DNA from 4 places in the Kluyvera sp. 1366 genome. Region 3 is predicted to be linked to each of the others. Evidence: predicted binding sites of a transcription regulator. Region 3 holds the regulator's gene; each other region holds the start of a gene.
What was found. Region 3 encodes CRP, which controls carbon source genes, mostly activating them, when cyclic AMP is high. Its sites were predicted from a motif close to ATGTGANNNNNNTCACAT; they were not measured.

Region 1 (4,832 bases), on a different contig from region 3:
TAGCGCAGCGCGGTCAACGACATGTTCTCTTTCACCGACATGCCGAGCACCAGACCATCGCGCTTGCGGTCTTCCGAGATATACACAATGCCGCTGGCGAGGCCATCCTGCGGAGAGCGGGTCACGATCTCGCGGCCGTTCAGCGTCACTTTGCCTTTGCTGCGCGGCAGCGCGCCGTACAGCACTTTCATCAGTTCAGTACGTCCTGCGCCCATCAGACCCGACACGCCAAGGATTTCCCCTTTGCGCAGCGTAAAGCTGACGTTATCAACGCCCGGACCGCTGAGATTTTCCACTTTTAAGCGGATCTCGCCCGGCTGTTGATCGATACGCGGATATTGATCTTCCAGCTTGCGGCCGACCATCATCTCGATCAGGCTCTCTTCGCTGAGATCGCACACCGCGCGTTCGGCAATAAACTGCCCATCGCGGAACACGGTGACGTCATCGCAAATCTCGAAGATCTCTTTCATGCGGTGCGAGATATAGACGATGCCGCAGCCTTGCGCTTTCAGTTCATTGATGACGCGGAACAGCGACAGCGTTTCGGTATCAGTCAGCGCATCGGTCGGTTCATCCATAATGATGACTTTCGACTCGAAGCTGAGCACCTTGGCGATCTCGACCATCTGCTGATCGCCAATCGACAAATCGCCCACCAGCTTGTGGCTGTCGAAACGCAGATTGAGGCGCTTTAATAGCGCATCCGCTTCGGCATACATCTTTTTCCATTCGATGCGGCCAAAGCGGTTAACACATTCGCGGCCAAGGAAGATATTCTCGGCAACAGTCAGTTGCGGAATCAGGTTCAGTTCCTGATGGATAATGCCAATGCCTGCTTCCTGCGACGCTTTCGGGCCAGAGAACGCCACATCCTTACCCAGCCACTGCAGGGAACCGGCATCCATGCTGTAAATGCCGGTCAGCACTTTCATCATGGTGGATTTGCCCGCGCCGTTTTCACCCACCAGCGCCATCACGCGTCCCGGATAAACGGCCAGCGATGCGCCATTCAACGCCTTCACGCCAGGAAACGACTTTTCAATTCCTTTGAGTTGCAATAACGGTTGCATAGCGGCCTCAGAAGGTCACGCCGGCGCTCAGGATGACATTCGCATACGGAGAACACTCTCCGCTGCGAATGACCGCCTGACTACGCTGCGTATGTTGTTTGAATTGTTCATGGCTGGTGTAACGGATGGTGATGACATTCCCCTGGTGCTGTTGCAAGGCTTCGAGCACGGCGAGCAGTGCGCTGTGGAGCTGCGGATTGTGCTGCTTAATCTCCTCCGCCATCAGGGCGCTTTCGACCTGCATCTCCTGCGTGACAACGTCAACTACCTGTAGAAATTCGGGCGTACCCGGCGTTAACGCCAGATCGATGCGCTGTGGACCGGCCGGAATCGGCAAGCCTGCATCTGCAATCGTCAGCGTATCGGTGTGCCCCAGGCGAGCAATCACATGTGAGACTTCAGCGTTTAACAAGCGACCTTTTTTCATTTATTCCACTCCACAGCGAAACGTTTCGCTGATCGGGAGTGTATAAAATGCGCACGGCAACTCAATGACGGCATCACGGAAATGTGATCGCCATCGAAACGTTTCGCTTGTGCCAGAGAGCATTTGAGTTTGGTGGGATTTTGGAGCCGCTGCTGCGGCCCCGAAGATGGGATTACGGCAGTTTACGTACCTGTTTCACGTCCAGTTCGATGGAGTTGAAATCTTTATCCAGTTCGCCGGTCAGTTCTACCTGATCCTTCGGCGTGATGGTCAAACCGTTCCAGCGTTTATGATCGATTTCAACTTTCATGGTGCCGGTGGCATCACGGAACTGATAATCCTCATCACCGATTTGCTTCTCAAGCGTACCGCGCACGGTAATCCAGCTATCGTCTTTCATCTCTTCGGCCTGTTTTACCGTGACAACGCTGGTGTTGTCGGCTTTGAACCCACCGGACTTCACCTGCGCGGATGGCGCATTGGGATCAACAAAGCCACCTTGCTGAGCGGCAAGAACCGGCGTGGCGGCCAGGGCGACAATCGCTAACAGAGCTGCAGACTTTTTCATAATTCACCTCTTTTCCATGAATGTGTCGGTTTACGGGAGCTATTTCACCATAAGGTTCTTAACAGGATCTTAAGAGAATCCGTTTGGCTAATATTCATGAAAAATAGTCTATTTGCCGGGATTTTCGCTGTACAAGAGCAATTGTGCTTCGTATAACTCCGCTTAATAGAAGGAGGGTTGATGCGCATTTTACTGATTGAAGATGACACGCTGATTGGCGACGGTTTGAAAGTCGGGTTGACCAAGCTCGGTTTCAGCGTGGATTGGTTTGTCTCCGGCGAAGCCGGATTTCAGGCGTTGACCGCCGCGCCCTGGGACGCAGTGGTGCTGGATCTGTCGCTGCCCGAACGCGATGGTCTGGATATCCTGCGTCAGTGGCGCCAGCAAGGACACGATGTGCCGGTGCTGATTCTCACCGCGCGCGATGCGCTCGATCAGCGCGTACAGGGATTGCAACTCGGCGCCGACGATTACCTGTGCAAGCCGTTTGCATTAACAGAAGTGGCGGCACGCTTGCAGGCGTTGATCCGTCGCCGTCATGGGCAACTGCAGCCGGAACTGAAACACGGCAACGTGGTAATGGCGCCCGGCAGCCACAGCGTGCTGTGCGATGGCGAACCCGTTAGCCTGAAAAGCCGTGAACTGGCGCTGCTGGAACTGTTTCTGCGTAATCCTGGCCGCGTGCTGACGCGCAGTCAGCTGGAGGAGAAGCTCTACAGCTGGGATGAAGATGTCTCCAGCAATGCGGTGGAAGTGCACATTCATCATCTGCGCAAGAAACTCGGCAGCCAGTTTATTCGTACCGTGCACGGCGTCGGTTATACGCTGGGAGCGGCGGAATGAGTCTGTTTCTGCGCCTCGCCATCGGCTTTGTGCTGCTGATTATAGTGTGCGGCGGCCTGGCCGGCCTCAGCGCCTGGCATCAAACCCGCGATACGGTGAACGAGCTGTTTGATACTCAGCAAATGCTGTTCGCCAAACGGCTGATAGCGCTCGATCCCACCTCGCTGCAGGACGTGACGCTGCCGAAAACCAAAGCGATCCTGCGCCATCACCGCGGCGATCAGGATGATGATGCGCTGGCATTTGCCATTTTCAGCGCGGAAGGCCAGCCGCTGTTGAACGACGGCGAAAATGGCCGCGATCTGCAATTCGATCATCAGCGCGATGGCTTTGTTGATGGACGACTGCGCGGCGATAAAGACAGCTGGCGCCTGGTGTGGCTCACCTCCGAGGATAAGCGCTATCGCGTGGTGGTCGGGCAAGAGTGGGAATACCGCGAAGATATGACGCGCGATCTGGCGCTCAGCAGCCTGCTGCCGTGGCTGATTGCCATGCCCTTTATGTTGCTGCTGCTACTGGCGCTGGTGTGGTTCGAGCTGCGCCCGTTGAAACGCCTCACGCTTTCCCTGCATCAGCGTGCGCCGGATGATGCCACGCCATTGCCGGACACGCGCTTGCCTAAAGAGGTGAAGCCGCTGGTGGTGGCACTTAACGGTTTGTTCAGTCGTATGGCGCATCTGGTGCAGCGCGAACGTCGCTTTACCTCCGATGCCGCCCATGAACTGCGCAGCCCGCTGGCGGCGCTGCGCGTGCAGAGTGAAGTGATTCAACTGGCTGATGATGATGAGGCGATGCGCAAACGCGCCATTCAGCAACTGGATAGCGGCATCGTGCGTGCCACGCGTCTGGTGGATCAGCTCTTAACGCTGTCACGCGTGGAAGCCGACGATCTGCGCAGCGAGTTTCAACCGGTGGCGCTGGCGCCGCTGCTGCAAAACCTGCTGGCGGAGCACTTCCCGCAGGCAGAACAACAAAACACCGCTTTGCAGTTCACCAGCCATGCCGAACCGGTGATGAACGGTCATCCGCTGTTGCTGGGGTTGATGGTGCGCAATCTGCTGGATAACGCGCTGCGCTATTCGCCGTCGGGCAGCACTATTGATGTGCAGCTCAATGCCCGCGCCATTACCGTTGATGATAACGGGCCAGGCGTCAGCGATGAGCAGTTGATAAGGTTGGGTGAACGCTTTTGGCGACCGCCAGGACAGGCGCAAACCGGCAGCGGATTAGGGCTTTCCATCGTGAAAAATATTGCCCAGTTGCACGGCGTTCGCTTGCAGTTCAGCCAGCGCGCCAGCGGAGGATTGCGCGTCACCTTGAGTTGGTGACGCGCACAACATTAAATCTCGACCTGGGTTCCCAACTCGATCACGCGGTTCGGTGGGATTTCAAACTGATCCGGCGCGCGTAGCGCATTGCGTTGCAGCGCGAGGAACAGCTTGCCGCGCAGGCGCAGGTACCACGGACGATCGCCGATAATCAGCGATTCATGCGACATAAAGAAGGAGGTTTCCATCATGCGGCAGTTCAGGCCTTCAAGACCGCAACGGTGGAAAATCTCTTCGACGTTTGGCGTTTCGCGCCAGCCGTAACTCGCCACCACGCGCCAGAAGGTCGGCGACAACTGTTCGATGGTCACACGACGGACGTTGTGCACGTAAGGCGCATCTTCCGTACGCAGCGTCAGCAGCACCACGCGCTCATGCAACACTTTGTTGTGCTTGAGGTTATGCAGCATGGCAAACGGAATCACATTCAGCGCACGCGACATATACACCGCGGTGCCCGGCACGCGTACCGGCGGCGATTTCTCCAGCGATGCAATCATCGCTTCCAGTGAATTGCCGTGCTCATGCATGCGACGCAGCAGACGGAAACGCTCGCTTTTCCAGGTAGTCATAATGATGAACATCATCAGCGC
Region 2 (4,832 bases), on a different contig from region 3:
CGTGCTGGTGGTTTGCCTGCTGTGCATCATCTATACCGGCGCGCTAATCCGCTTGCTGTGGCGCGTGCGCGCGTCGTTGACCGTCACCTTTTGGCCGGCGCAAATCCTGCTATGGATCCATTTGCTGTTTCACGTGGCGCGTATCTTTCTGGACGATGCGGTGGCGACGCCGGTGCGCGGTGCGATTGGCGGTTCCAGCTTCTCGGTGTATGTGATTCTTGAATCGATCCTGTTTGTTATTGGCCTGAGTTTCACCATTCTGGCGATGGTCAACGAACGCACGCAAATCGCCCACAAGCTAGCATCAATGCACGATCCGCTCACCAGCGTGTGGAATCGCCGCGCGCTGTTCGAGCAGGCCGATAAAATGATATTGCGCAGCGCGCGACAGTCACAACACTTTGTCTATAGCGCGGTGCTGTTCGATCTGGACCATTTTAAAAGCATCAATGACCGTTTCGGCCATCAACAAGGCGATCAAGTATTAATCGATTTTTGTCAGGTGGTGCAGGCGTTGATGCCGGAGAGTGGCCATTTTGCCCGTTTGGGTGGCGAGGAGTTCGCGGCGATCATTCCCGGCGATGCCGAGCAGGCGCAGCGGGTGTGTGAACGTATTCGTTTAGCGACACAGCTGTCGCAACCCAACGACGTGCGTTATACCGTCAGCATCGGTTATGCCACCGCGCTGCAGCCTGGCGAACCCTTCCCGCTGTTGCTGGCGCTGGCCGATGAAGCATTGTACCGTGCAAAAGCCAGCGGCCGTAACCGCATCGAACGTTATCTCGCGCAGTTACAGCCGCTGCAGCAAACCGTACTCACTTAATGTGATGAGTGATTGCGACGGCAACGCTTATCGCCGTAATGACGTAACCAGTAATAACGATCTTCCACGCGCTCACGTCCGCTGACGCGCGCGCCCACCAGCCACAGTAAAGCGCCAACGAAGATGCTGAACATCGCACCGTGCGCGAGGAATTGCGGCAGGTTGAGTGAAGGAAGCTGGTTAATAATGGAATAGCCGACGCCTAACACCATCGTCAGTAAACCCAAACACATCAAACCGTTACCTACAAAGCGGCAATTTTGACGTTTCATGATCCACCTCCATCCTTTTAAAAGCAAAACAGCACGTATGGTTAACTAGCCATAAGCTTAGGCAATACCTGCCGCTTAAGTTGTGTACAGGATCACATATCCTTCACAACCTTTGACAAATCTTTACCGCCAGTGCCTTGATTTCGATAGAAAATGATTAGTCACGTAGAGACATTATCTATGGCGCATGGCCTTTGTCATCCGTGCCGCCAGGCAGTAAACTATCGCCCTTTCCGCAGCAAGACAGGATAAACATCGTGAGCAGCATTAAACTGATTGTGGGGCTGGCCAATCCCGGCGCTGAATACGCCGCAACCCGCCATAACGCTGGCGCCTGGTATGTCGATTTACTGGCGAGCCGCAACAATCAGTCGTTAAAAGACGAGCCAAAGTTTTATGGCTACACCGCGCGCCTGTCGCTGGCGGGAGAAGATGTGCGCCTGCTGGTGCCCACCACTTTTATGAATCTCAGCGGCAAAGCGGTGGCGGCGATGGCGACTTTTTATCGCATTGCGCCAGAAGAGATTTTGGTAGCGCACGATGAGCTGGATTTACCGCCGGGCGTGGCGAAATTCAAGCAAGGTGGCGGCCACGGCGGCCATAACGGCCTGAAAGACATCATCAGCAAGCTGGGCAACAACAATAATTTTCACCGTTTACGCGTGGGTATTGGTCATCCTGGCGACCGCAATAAAGTGACCGGTTTCGTGCTGGGTAAGCCGCCAGCCAGCGAACAAAAGCTGATTGATGATGCCGTAGACGAAGCGGTGCGCTGCACCGAACTGTGGCTGAAAGAAGACAAGATTAAGGCGATGAACCGCCTGCACGCGTTCAAGGCGGGCTAAGGCCAATTCCCGCGCCGCAGAAGGCAATTCTGTGTATAATGCGCGAAATTTTTTGAATCTGTCGGCGCTATCCAATAGCGCTGCGCACTCAGTGAGAAAGGTAATCAGACCATGGGATTTAAATGCGGTATTGTGGGCCTGCCGAACGTCGGTAAATCCACCCTGTTCAACGCGCTAACTAAAGCGGGTATCGAAGCAGCCAACTTTCCGTTCTGCACCATCGAGCCAAACACCGGTGTGGTGCCAATGCCCGATCTGCGCCTCGATCAGCTGAGCGAGATTGTTAAGCCACAGCGCGTCGTGCCCACCACCATGGAATTCGTCGATATCGCCGGTCTGGTGAAAGGCGCGTCCAAAGGTGAAGGCCTGGGCAACCAGTTCCTGACTAACATCCGTGAAACCGAAGCCATCGGTCACGTGGTGCGCTGCTTTGAAAACGACAACATCATCCACGTTGCGGGTAAAGTTAACCCGGCGGAAGATATTGACGTGATCAACACCGAGCTGGCGCTGTCGGATCTCGACACCTGCGAACGTGCGATTCAGCGTTGCCAGAAGAAAGCCAAAGGCGGCGACAAAGATGCTAAAGCAGAACTGGCTGCGCTGGAGAAGTGCCTGCCGCACCTGTCAGAAGCGGGCATGCTGCGCGCACTGAATCTGGATGCTGACGAGAAAGCGGCAATCCGCTACCTCAGCTTCCTGACGCTGAAGCCAACCATGTACATCGCTAATGTCAACGAAGACGGTTTCGAAAACAATCCGTACCTCGATCAGGTGCGTGCGATTGCCGAAGCCGAAGGTTCGGTGGTGGTGCCAGTGTGTGCTGCCGTTGAGTCTGATATCGCTGAGCTGGAAGATGACGAACGCGACGAGTTCATGGCTGAACTGGGTCTGGAAGAGCCGGGCCTGAACCGCGTGATCCGCGCCGGTTATGCGCTGCTCAACCTGCAAACCTACTTCACCGCAGGCGTGAAAGAAGTGCGTGCATGGACCATTCCTGTTGGCGCCACAGCGCCACAGGCGGCGGGTAAAATCCATACCGACTTCGAGAAAGGCTTTATCCGCGCTCAGACCATCGCGTTTGAAGATTTCGTTGCCTTCAAAGGCGAACAAGGCGCGAAAGAAGCCGGTAAAATGCGCTCAGAAGGTAAAGAGTACATCGTTAAAGATGGCGACGTGATGAACTTCTTGTTCAACGTCTAATCTCTTAACCGCAATAAAAAGCCCAGTTTCTTAACTGGGCTTTTTTTATAACCAAAATCTCACGTCTTTCAGGCCGCTTTGTCCGTCATCGCCACCCGCGCATCCAGCTCTTCAGGCGTTTTCAGGAATGGCGTCAATACGCCGCTCAGAACATAAAGCCCGGCATAAATACCCAGCACCCCGCCCGCGCCCAGCGATGAGTAGAACAGCGCAGTGATGGCAGGTGCGATAAAGGCGCCGAGACCTGCGCCCAGATTCAGCACCGACATGGCCGCGCCCTTGCTGTCCGGGGCCAGCAACGGGAACAGCGCCGACAGCGGCACATAACCGGCCATGGTAATACCGCACAGGCACAGCACCAATGCCATCACATAGAAGTTGTGACCCAGCAGCTGCGGCACGGCCCAGACCAAAATCAGCACCGCGGCATAGCCAAAGCCACCAACCCACATGATGGTGGTTCGCCAGCCAAACTTATCGCCGAAGAAGCCAAAGAACAAGTTGGCGAAAATCGCCACCAGGAACACCGCCGACCACATATGCAACCATTCGGTTTTACTGTAGCCGAAACTGATCAGATAGAGCGGCAGGAAGGTCGCCAGACCATATTGGGCGATGCCGTTGACCGATTTCACCACCAATCCCATCGCAATCACCGGACGCTGCAAAATGGTGATGCCTTTAATTAACTCCGCCGCGCTGAAAGGATGAATTTCAGATGCCGGTACCACGTCGCGGTTCACCCAAATGCCTAACACGGAGCCGACGACCACAAATACCATGCCGACCCACAGCACATGAATTTCGCCCATCACCGGCAATGCCAGCGATGAGAAGAACGGACCGATGACGCTCAAACCCAGCGAGAAGGTAAACCAGAACCAACCCACCGCGGTAGAACGGCGCTCCACCGGCGTGCTGTAGTTAATCCAGATGAGAAACGAGTAGGCAAACAGCGGATAACCGATGCCGCGAATGGCATAAAACGGCAGCATCCAGGCCATGTGCATGGTCTTGAGGCCAACACCGATAAACCCGATACTGCCGATAACAAAGGTGATCAACCCATACAGCATCACTTTGCGCGGGCCAAGGGTTTGCACCAGTACGCCGGTCACCCAGGCCGCCAGCGTCACGGTGACACCGTATGCGGTGATCAGATAAGAGGCTTGCGCGACAGACAGCCCTTTATCCACCAGCCAGATGGCAATCCACGCTTGTTCTACGCCATCGCCGATCATGAATATCGCGAGGCCGATATAGCCCCAAAGCAAGTTTTTAGGCAAACCTATTTTGTCGAACATAGTTTCCCCCAGTGTCAGACACTGACTGGTGGTAGTTAATAGAGGTAAGTTTTGATTTTGTTTTTATTCAGCGATGATTTTCATCAGCATGCCCTGCACTTTCAGCGCATCCTGGCTTTTAATCAGCTGATCGATCTCATCAATGCTCAGGCGGTCGATAAAGCTGGAGAGCGCTTTATACATGCGAATGTTTTGCGCACATTCGGCAACCGGATCTTCACGGCTTGGGAAGGTATCGAAATAGATCAGGCCACTGAAGTTGACGCGTTTTGCGTAATAGATGTATTCCAGCGTCTGCATCAGATGCACTGAACCCAGCATCAATCCATCATCAAAATGGCCATAACCATCATTCAGGTGGAAGCCCACCAGACGGTTTTTGCGT
Region 3 (4,832 bases):
CTTCCGTAAGATTTTCCAGCAGCTGAATTTGCATGCGGCGGAACTCGAAGGCGACAGTTTCCATCGCTACACACGTCCGGAAATGGACATGGCGATCCGCAAGGCGCGCGATCTCGGGCGCCACATCAGCTACTTCGGCCCGGAAGCCAACGACTTCGGCCTGCTGGAGCAGACGTTTAAACATTACGGCCAAACCGGCCTTGGCGAATCGCGCAAATATCTGCATACCTACGATGAAGCCGTGCCGTGGAATCAGGTGCCGGGCACCTTTACGCCGTGGCAGCCGCTGCCGGAAAACACCGATGTGCTGTTCTATGAAGGCTTACATGGCGGTGTGGTCACGCAGCAGCAAAATGTGGCGGAGCATGTCGATCTGCTGGTTGGCGTGGTGCCGATTGTTAACCTTGAGTGGATTCAGAAGCTGGTGCGTGACACCAGCGAGCGCGGCCATTCACGCGAAGCGGTGATGGATTCGGTGGTACGGTCAATGGAGGATTACATTAACTTCATCACGCCACAGTTCTCGCGCACCCACATTAACTTCCAGCGCGTGCCGACCGTTGATACCTCAAACCCGTTTGCCGCACGCGAAATTCCGTCGCTCGACGAAAGCTTTGTGGTGATTCATTTCCGTGGTCTGGAAGGCATCGCGTTCCCCTATCTGCTGGCGATGATTCAGGGATCGTTTATTTCCCACATCAATACGCTGGTGGTGCCGGGTGGCAAAATGGGATTGGCGATGGAGCTGATTATGCTGCCGCTGGTACAGCGACTGATTGAAGGGAAGCGGATTGAATAAGCGAAGTCATTCCGTAGCGGCGCAATTTATTGCGCAATAAATTGCGCCGCTACAATCCGAGTTATAACTCGATCACTTCATAGCTGTGGGTAATTTCCACGCCTTTACCCAGCATGATCGCTACCGAACAATATTTTTCCGCTGACAGATCAACCGCACGCGAAACGGCCTTATCGCTCAACGCTTTACCGCTAACGATAAAATGCAGGTTGATGTGGGTAAAAATGCGTGGCGCTTCTTCACGGCGTTCCGATGTGAGCTTCACTTCGCAATCGGCCACATCGCTGCGCCCTTTTTGCAGGATCGACACCACATCAATAGCACTACAGCCGCCCGCGGCCATCAGCACCATTTCCATTGGACTTGGCGCTTTATCACCGGAATTACCATCCATCAATACCTGATGGCCGGATGAGGATTCTCCGAGAAAGGTAAGACCTTCCACCCATTTCACTCGTGCCTGCATGATTCTTTCTCCTGAAGCGGCGGTTTTGCCGCCAGAGTACGCTTTCACCTGACAAACAGCAATCCAGAGTAATCCCCCTTCTGCTGAAGCGAGACAACACAAGACAGCTCGCAAAAGCTGTGCTACAAACAGTGCTGAAAATATTTTCGTCATCACAGACGAAGGCCGGAAGAATCAAAAGCGTAGCTTAAGAGTCCACCCGGAATAATTTTTCCTTTACTGGAAACGCTCGACGATTAAACCGCCTGACAGGGAAAAAATGCCCCCTGTGTTTTGGGCACGATTACAACAGAGGATAATAGCGAATGGTTCTCGGCAAACCGCAAACAGACCCTACACTCGAATGGTTCCTGTCCCATTGCCATATTCACAAATATCCATCCAAAAGCACGCTCATCCATCAGGGTGAGAAAGCGGAAACGCTGTACTACATCGTAAAAGGTTCCGTAGCGGTACTGATTAAAGATGAAGAAGGCAAAGAGATGATTCTCTCCTACCTCAATCAGGGGGATTTCATCGGCGAACTCGGTCTTTTCGAAGAAGGCCAGGAACGCAGTGCTTGGGTGCGTGCGAAGTCTGCCTGCGAAGTGGCTGAAATTTCATACAAAAAATTCCGTCAGCTGATTCAGGTAAACCCGGATATTTTAATGCGACTTTCGTCGCAAATGGCGCGTCGTCTGCAAGTGACATCTGAGAAAGTGGGCAACCTTGCCTTCCTCGATGTCACCGGACGTATTGCGCAAACGCTGCTAAATCTGGCCAAACAGCCAGATGCGATGACTCACCCAGACGGGATGCAAATCAAAATCACCCGTCAGGAGATTGGTCAGATCGTGGGCTGCTCACGCGAAACCGTGGGTCGTATCCTGAAAATGCTGGAAGATCAGAACCTGATCTCCGCACACGGTAAAACCATCGTCGTTTACGGCACCCGCTAATTTCTTCTCACCCACGGCGTGATGGCAACATCGCGCCGTTTCTATTTGCGATGAGCTGATGTGGCGCCGAATCATCTATCATCCCGAAGTTAACTATGCGCTGCGGCAAACGCTGGTGCTGTGCCTGCCTGTGGCTCTCGGTTGGCTGTTTGGCGATCTGCAAAAAGGTCTGCTGTTCTCGTTAGTGCCCGCCTGCTGCAACATGGCGGGACTGGATACGCCGCACAAACGCTTCTTCAAACGCCTGATTGTGGGTGGTTCGCTGTTTGCCACCGGCAGTTTCCTGATGCAAATCCTCACCGCTTACCAGATACCGCTGCCGCTGATTTTACTGGCGCTGCCGCTGCTGATTGGCGTAACCGGCGAAATCGGCCCGCTGCACGCGCGCCTGCTGCCCGCCACACTCATCGCCGCCATCTTTACGCTCAGCTTAGTGGGACGCATGCCGATATGGGTGCCGCCGCTGCTCTATATTGGCGGCACGCTGTGGTACGGCTTGTTCAACTGGTTCTGGTTCTGGCTGTGGAAAGAGCAGCCGATGCGCGAATCGCTCAGCCTGCTGTTCCGCGAGCTGGCGGATTACTGCGATGCCAAATACACCTTACTGACGCAGCTGACCGATCCGGAGAAAGCGCTGCCGCCGCTGCTGGCGCGCCAGCAAAAGGCGGTCGACCTCATTACCACCTGTTATCAGCAAATGCATATGCTGTCGGCGAGCCGCGATAACAGCCACAAACGCCTGACGCGCGCTTTCCAGGTGGCGCTGGATTTACAGGAACACATCTCCGTGAGTTTGCATCAGCCCGAAGAGGTGCAGAAGCTGGTTGAGGAGAGCCACGCCGAAGCGGTGATTCGCTGGAACGCCAAGATTATCTCGGCGCGGCTGCGCGTGCTGGCGGATGCGATTCTCTACCATCAGCTGCCGGACCGTTTTCACATGGAGAAACAGCTCGGCGCGCTGGAGAAAATTGCACGCCAGCATCCGGATAATCCGGTCGGCAACTTCTGCCTGTATCACTTCAGTCGCATCGCCCGCGTGTTGCGTACGCAGAAGCCGCTCTACACGCGTGACCTGATGGCCGATCGCCAGCGCCGTTTGCCGCTGTTGCCGGCGCTGCGCAGTTATCTGTCATTCAAATCCACCGCGTTACGCACCGCAGCCCGCTTCGCTGTGATGCTGATGTTTGGCAGCTCGCTGGCGCTGTTCTTTAACATCCCCAAACCTTACTGGATTCTGATGACCATCATGTTCGTCAGCCAGAACGGTTACAACGCCACGCGCGTGCGTATTCAGCACCGTGCGCTGGGTACTTTCGCCGGATTGCTGATCGCCGCCGCGTCGCTGCAGCTGGCGGTGCCGGAATCGATCACGCTGCTGTTTATGCTGGGGATTACGCTGGCGAGCTATCTGATCACGCGGAAATATTATGGCTGGTCGATGATTGGCTTTACCGTCACGGCGGTGTATTCGCTGCAATTGCTGTCGCTGAACGGCGCACAGTTTCTGCTGCCGCGCATGATGGATACCTTGATGGGCTGTTTAATTGCCTTCGCCGGGATGATTTGGCTGTGGCCGCAGTGGCAAAGCGGGCTGCTGCGCAAGAACGCGCATGATGCGCTGGAAGCCTATCAGGAGGCGCTGCAACTGCTGCTGGGGCCGGAACAGTCGCCCGATAAACTGGCTTATCAGCGCATAAAGGTTAATCAGGCGCACAACGCGCTGTTCAACTCATTGAACCAGGCATCGAGCGAGCCGGGCTTTAACCTGCAATATCTGAAAGATATGCGCATGTGGGTTACGCACAGTCAGTTCATCGTCGAGCATATTAATGCCATGACGATTCTGGCGCGCGAGCACACCATGCTGACATCGAAGCTGGCAGAAGGTTATCTGCAATCCTGTGAAATCGCGCTGCAGCGTTGTCAGCAGCGGCTGGCGTATGACGGTCCGGGCAACGACAGCAATATTCTGGAAGCGCCGGAGAATCTTAATGAAGGGCCGGTGACGATTGTCGAACAGCATGTGAAGCGGATCTTGCAGCACCTCAGCGTAATGCACACCATCTCTTCGCTGGCGTGGAGCCAGCGACCGCATCATGGCCGCTGGCTCAAGGTGTTACGTCCGAAAGCGGATTAAGCGGCCAGCACCTTCTCAATCGCGCTGGCGAAACGCGTCATGCCTTCGGCGATATCGGTCGGTTCAATCACCAGCGACGGCACAAAACGGATCACGTCAGTACCGGCGGTGAGAATCATCAGCCCTTCCGCGGCGGAAGCGTTGAGGATGTCACGCGCTTTGCTGGCGAACTGCGGCTTCAGCGCGGCACCAATCAACAGACCTTTGCCGCGAATCTCGCTGAAGATAGCGAATTTGCTGTCGATGGCTTGCAGCGCTTCAACAAACTGCTGACGACGCGCTTCCACACCTTCCAGCACTTCTGGCGCGTTGATGATGTCCAGCGCGGTTTCAGCGATGGCACACGCCAGCGGATTGCCGCCGTAAGTGGTGCCGTGCACGCCCGGCGCCATTACTGAGGCGATTTCGTTGGTGGTCAACATCGCACTCACCGGGAAACCGCCGCCCAGCGCTTTGGCGGTGGTGAGGATATCGGGCTTGATACCGTAATGT
Region 4 (4,832 bases), on a different contig from region 3:
GAGGTGCCTAATCCGTGCCAGTTTGTCAGTTCTTGTTCTGCGCGACGGAGCACTTCTACCGGCAGCATAGCCGGGCCAGAGCTAAAATTATAAACCTGAGTCATTTCCCCTCACCACTGTCATATCGAACGGTTATGAATACCCAACCGGTTTTATCATTGCCTCCAGATGGCTGCAATCATTAATCCGGCAGCGATCACATTTCCAGAGCCAGCTTCACCGCAGCTTATGTCATAAATGCATTAAGCCATGGAATTTTGTGAGGTTGTTCCAGAAAGAAAAATCGGCAAGCGGAATGGCGTAACAACCTTAACCAGTCTGAGATAAATTTGGCTGACTGAATAGCGAAGCACGCATAAAACCCGTATTATTGCGCGCTTTACGCCCACCCCATTGACTTAAGAGAGCGCCACCATGACGCAAACGTTTATCCCCGGAAAAGACGCCGCACTGGAAGATTCCATTGCTCGCTTTCAGCAGAAACTGCAAGACCTTGGTTTCAACATTGAAGAAGCTTCCTGGCTGAATCCGGTGCCACACGTCTGGTCAGTACACATTCGCGATCGCGACTGCCCGCTGTGCTTTACAAATGGCAAAGGTGCTAGCAAAAAAGCCGCTCTGGCTTCAGCGCTGGGCGAATATTTTGAGCGCCTCTCTACTAACTATTTCTTCGCCGATTTCTGGTTGGGTGAATCCATCGCTAATGGCGATTTTGTTCACTATCCGAATGAAAAATGGTTCCCGCTCACCGAGGACGACAGCCTGCCAGAAGGCATTTTGGATGCGCGCCTGCGCAAGTTCTATGATCCTGATGAGAGCCTGGGTGCTTCTGAGCTGATTGATCTGCAATCCGGCAATGACGAGCGTGGAATTTGTGGCCTGCCATTTACCCGTCAATCTGACCAGCAAACAGTGTATATCCCGATGAACATCATCGGTAATCTGTATGTTTCGAATGGTATGTCTGCCGGTAACACCGCGAACGAAGCGCGTGTACAGGGTCTTTCTGAAGTGTTTGAGCGTCATATTAAGAATCGCATCATCGCCGAATCCATCAGCCTGCCAGAAATTCCAGCAGAAGTGATGCAGCGTTATCCTGGCGTAATTGAAGCAATTGAACGTCTGGAAGCAGAAGGTTTCCCAATCTTCTCATACGATGCGTCACTCGGCGGCAAATACCCGGTTATCTGCGTTGTGCTGTTCAATCCAGCAAATGGTACCTGCTTCGCTTCGTTTGGCGCACATCCGGACTTTGGCGTCGCACTTGAGCGAACCGTTACTGAACTGCTGCAGGGCCGTGGTCTGAAAGATCTCGACGTGTTCACACCGCCAACGTTCGATGATGAAGAGGTAGCGGAACACGCTAACCTGGAAACGCATTTCATCGATTCAAGCGGTCTGATTTCATGGGATATGTTTAAAGACGATGCCGATTATCCTTTCGTCGACTGGAGCTTTGCGGGTACCACTCATGAAGAGTTTGATACGCTAATGGCGATCTTCCGTGCGGAAGATAAAGAAGTCTATATCGCTGACTATGAACATCTGAGTGTTTACGCTTGCCGCATTATCGTGCCGGGCATGTCTGATATTTATCCAGCAGAAGATCTGCTGCTGGCAAATAACAGCATGGGCGCACCACTGCGCAAAACCCTGCTGGCGCTGCCAGACAGCCAATGGGAACCCGAAGCCTATCTCGAGCTGATTGTGCAACTGGATGAGGAAGGTCATGATGACTTTACTCGCGTGCGCGAGCTGCTGGGTCTGGCATCAGGCAAAGATAATGGCTGGTACACGCTACGTATTGGCGAGCTGAAAGCCCTGCTGGCGCTGGCCGGCGGCGACCTGGATCAGGCTCTGATCTGGACTGAATGGACGATGGAGTTTAATCAGTCCATCTTTAGTGAAGAGCGCGCAAACTACTACCGCTGTCTGCAAACCTTGCTGCTGCTGGCAATGGAAGAGGAACGCGATCCGCTACAATATCATCGCGCCTTTATTCGTATGTACGGCCAGGCTGCTGTTGAGGCTGCTTCAGCGGCAATCAGTGGCGAAGCGCCCTTCTATGGATTGCAAGCGGTCGATCTGGATCTGAAAGCTTTCCCTGCGCATCAATCATTACTCGCTGCCTATGAAAAGCTGCAGACAGCTAAACGTCGTTATTGGTCACAAAAATAGTCTTAACGCTTAAATTTCCATTTATTGAAATTAGGGTATTGGTCAATGGCACTGAAAAAAATCAGTGCCATTTTTTTATATTGATCATACAAAGAGATTTAAGTGCATTATTAAATAACAATTCAGCTTTAATCGTTAATGATATTTAACAAAATCTAGTCTTGCCGCAGCCACCTTCAACTTATTTTGCATAAATTAAAAATTATTTATTACAATAAATTCAATAAGTTAAGCAGCACTCAGCCGCATTTACGCTTCGCTTATCAGCGACCTTCCGGTCAAATATGATCCACATCAATTTCTGACCTATACTCCTTTGTTAATATCTTTACAGGCAATTTTTGGAGAGCGTTAGTGTGAAAGCTGACAACCCTTTTAATTCATTATTACCGGCGGCAATGGCGAAAGTTGCAGAAGAAGCCGGCATATATAAAGCTACTAAACGTCCTTTAACCACCTTCTTCCTTGCCATCACTGCTGGCGTATTTATCTCAATCGCATTTGTCTTCTATATCACTGCGACCACCGGAAGTGGAGCAATGCCCTACGGCATAGCAAAACTGATCGGCGGTATCTGTTTCTCGCTCGGTTTAATGTTAGTCGTGGTGTGCGGTGCTGACCTGTTCACCTCAACTGTTTTGATCGTGGTGGCAAAAGCCAGCGGCCGTCTCACCTGGCTGCAACTCGGTCGACACTGGTTGACGGTCTATATCGGTAACCTGTTTGGTGCGCTGTTCTTTGTCGCTCTGATCTGGTTAGCCGGTGAACACATGGTGGCGAATGGTGCCTGGGGTTTGAATGTCCTGCAAACCGCTGACCATAAAATGCATCACACCTTTATTGAAGCAGTGAGTCTCGGCACGCTCGCCAACCTGATGGTTTGCCTGGCGGTGTGGATGAGTTATTCCGGCCGCAGTCTGATGGACAAAATGTTTGCGATGATCCTACCGGTGGCGATGTTTGTTGCCTGCGGTTTTGAACATAGTATTGCCAACATGTTCCTTATCCCGATGGCCATCGTTATCCGTGATTTTTCCAGCCCGGAATTCTGGCAAATGGCTGGTGCAAGCGCAGCACAGTTCCCATCACTAAGCGTTAGTGACTTTATTGTTAACAACCTGATTCCCGTGACCATCGGCAACATTATTGGCGGCGGATTATTAGTCGGTTTGACCTACTGGGTAATCTATCTGCGTGGCGATGAGCCGGTGCATTGATGAATTGGTACGGGCGTGCTGAGTCAGCGCGCCATACGTCAAAGTCTCCCTAAATAAGGCAGGTATATCATGTCCGAACTGAATGAAAAAATGGCGTCAGCCTGGGAAGGATTTAGCGCCGGCGAATGGCAGAACAGCGTCAACGTCCGTGACTTTATCCAGAAAAACTACACACCGTATGAAGGCGACGAATCCTTCCTCGCTGGCGCGACGCCGGCCACAACTAAGCTGTGGGACAGTGTACTTGAAGGCATCAAAATCGAGAACCGCACCCACGCGCCGGTAGATTTTGACACCGATCTGGCTTCAACCATCACCTCTCATGATGCCGGCTACATCAGCAAATCGCTGGAAAAAATCGTTGGCCTGCAAACTGAAGCACCTTTGAAACGTGCCATCATCCCGTTTGGCGGCATCAAAATGGTTGAGGGTTCTTGCAAGGTTTATGGCCGCGAACTTGATCCCGCGCTGAAAAAAGTCTTCACTGATTACCGCAAAACCCATAACCAGGGCGTGTTCGATGTTTACACCCCTGACATCATGCGCTGCCGTAAATCAGGCGTGTTGACGGGTTTACCGGATGCCTATGGCCGCGGTCGTATCATCGGTGACTATCGCCGCGTTGCGCTGTACGGCATCGATTTTCTGATGAAAGACAAAGTTGCGCAGTTCAATTCTCTGCAGAGCGATATGGAGAATGGCGTTGACCTCGAAGCCACCATTCGCCTGCGTGAAGAGATCTCTGAACAGCACCGCGCACTGGGTCAGATCAAAGAGATGGCTGCGAAGTATGGTTCAGATATCTCGCTGCCCGCTACCAATGCTCAAGAAGCCGTTCAGTGGACTTACTATGGCTATCTCGCGGCGGTGAAATCTCAGAACGGTGCGGCAATGTCCTTTGGTCGCGTATCCACCTTCCTTGATGTGTATATCGAGCGCGATATTCAGGCCGGAAAACTGACTGAAGAAGAAGCACAGGAACTGATTGACCATCTGGTGATGAAACTGCGTATGGTGCGCTTCCTGCGTACACCTGAATACGATGAGCTGTTCTCTGGTGACCCAATCTGGGCAACAGAATCACTGGCGGGTATGGGCGTCGATGGCCGTACTCTGGTGACTAAAAGCACCTTCCGTTTCCTGAATACGCTTTACACCATGGGGCCATCTCCGGAGCCAAATATGACCATCCTGTGGTCAGAAAAACTGCCGGTTAACTTTAAGAAATACGCCGCAAAAGTGTCTATCGATACATCCTCATTGCAGTATGAGAATGATGACCTGATGCGTCCTGACTTCGACAACGATGACTATGCTATCGCCTGCTGCGTTAGCCCAATGATTGTCGGTAAGCAGATGCAGTTCTTCGGTGCGCGTGCCAACCTGGCAAAAACCCTGCTGTACGCAATCAACGGTGGCGTTGACGAAAAACTGAAA

Region 1: a site for CRP is predicted at 1,582-1,599, ahead of rbsD (D-ribose pyranase). Genes of this name have one in related genera too.
Region 2: a site for CRP is predicted at 1,176-1,193, ahead of pth (aminoacyl-tRNA hydrolase). Genes of this name have one in related genera too.
Region 4: a site for CRP is predicted at 2,461-2,478, ahead of focA (formate transporter FocA). Genes of this name have one in related genera too.

What each region holds. Positions count from the first base shown of each region.
Region 1 is NZ_JBTRDW010000008.1:270,584-275,415, reverse strand. It holds gene rbsA (ribose ABC transporter ATP-binding protein RbsA) at 1-1,073, opposite strand, end outside; gene rbsD (D-ribose pyranase) at 1,081-1,500, opposite strand; gene ACVLVH_RS19135 (YgiW/YdeI family stress tolerance OB fold protein) at 1,673-2,068, opposite strand; gene qseB (quorum sensing response regulator transcription factor QseB) at 2,249-2,911, shown strand; gene qseC (quorum sensing histidine kinase QseC) at 2,908-4,239, shown strand; gene kup (low affinity potassium transporter Kup) at 4,251-4,832, opposite strand, start outside.
Region 2 is NZ_JBTRDW010000002.1:528,990-533,821, forward strand. It holds gene ACVLVH_RS05965 (GGDEF domain-containing protein) at 1-823, shown strand, start outside; gene ychH (stress-induced protein YchH) at 820-1,095, opposite strand; gene pth (aminoacyl-tRNA hydrolase) at 1,353-1,940, shown strand; gene ychF (redox-regulated ATPase YchF) at 2,052-3,143, shown strand; gene ACVLVH_RS05985 (MFS transporter) at 3,212-4,447, opposite strand; gene ACVLVH_RS05990 (sugar phosphate isomerase/epimerase family protein) at 4,511-4,832, opposite strand, start outside.
Region 3 is NZ_JBTRDW010000010.1:45,578-50,409, forward strand. It holds gene ACVLVH_RS20545 (phosphoribulokinase) at 1-799, shown strand, start outside; gene ACVLVH_RS20550 (OsmC family protein) at 861-1,265, opposite strand; gene crp (cAMP-activated global transcriptional regulator CRP) at 1,571-2,203, shown strand; gene ACVLVH_RS20560 (YccS/YhfK family putative transporter) at 2,262-4,340, shown strand; gene argD (bifunctional acetylornithine/succinyldiaminopimelate transaminase) at 4,337-4,832, opposite strand, start outside.
Region 4 is NZ_JBTRDW010000006.1:414,306-419,137, forward strand. It holds gene serC (3-phosphoserine/phosphohydroxythreonine transaminase) at 1-104, opposite strand, end outside; gene ycaO (30S ribosomal protein S12 methylthiotransferase accessory factor YcaO) at 415-2,178, shown strand; gene focA (formate transporter FocA) at 2,535-3,395, shown strand; gene pflB (formate C-acetyltransferase) at 3,465-4,832, shown strand, end outside.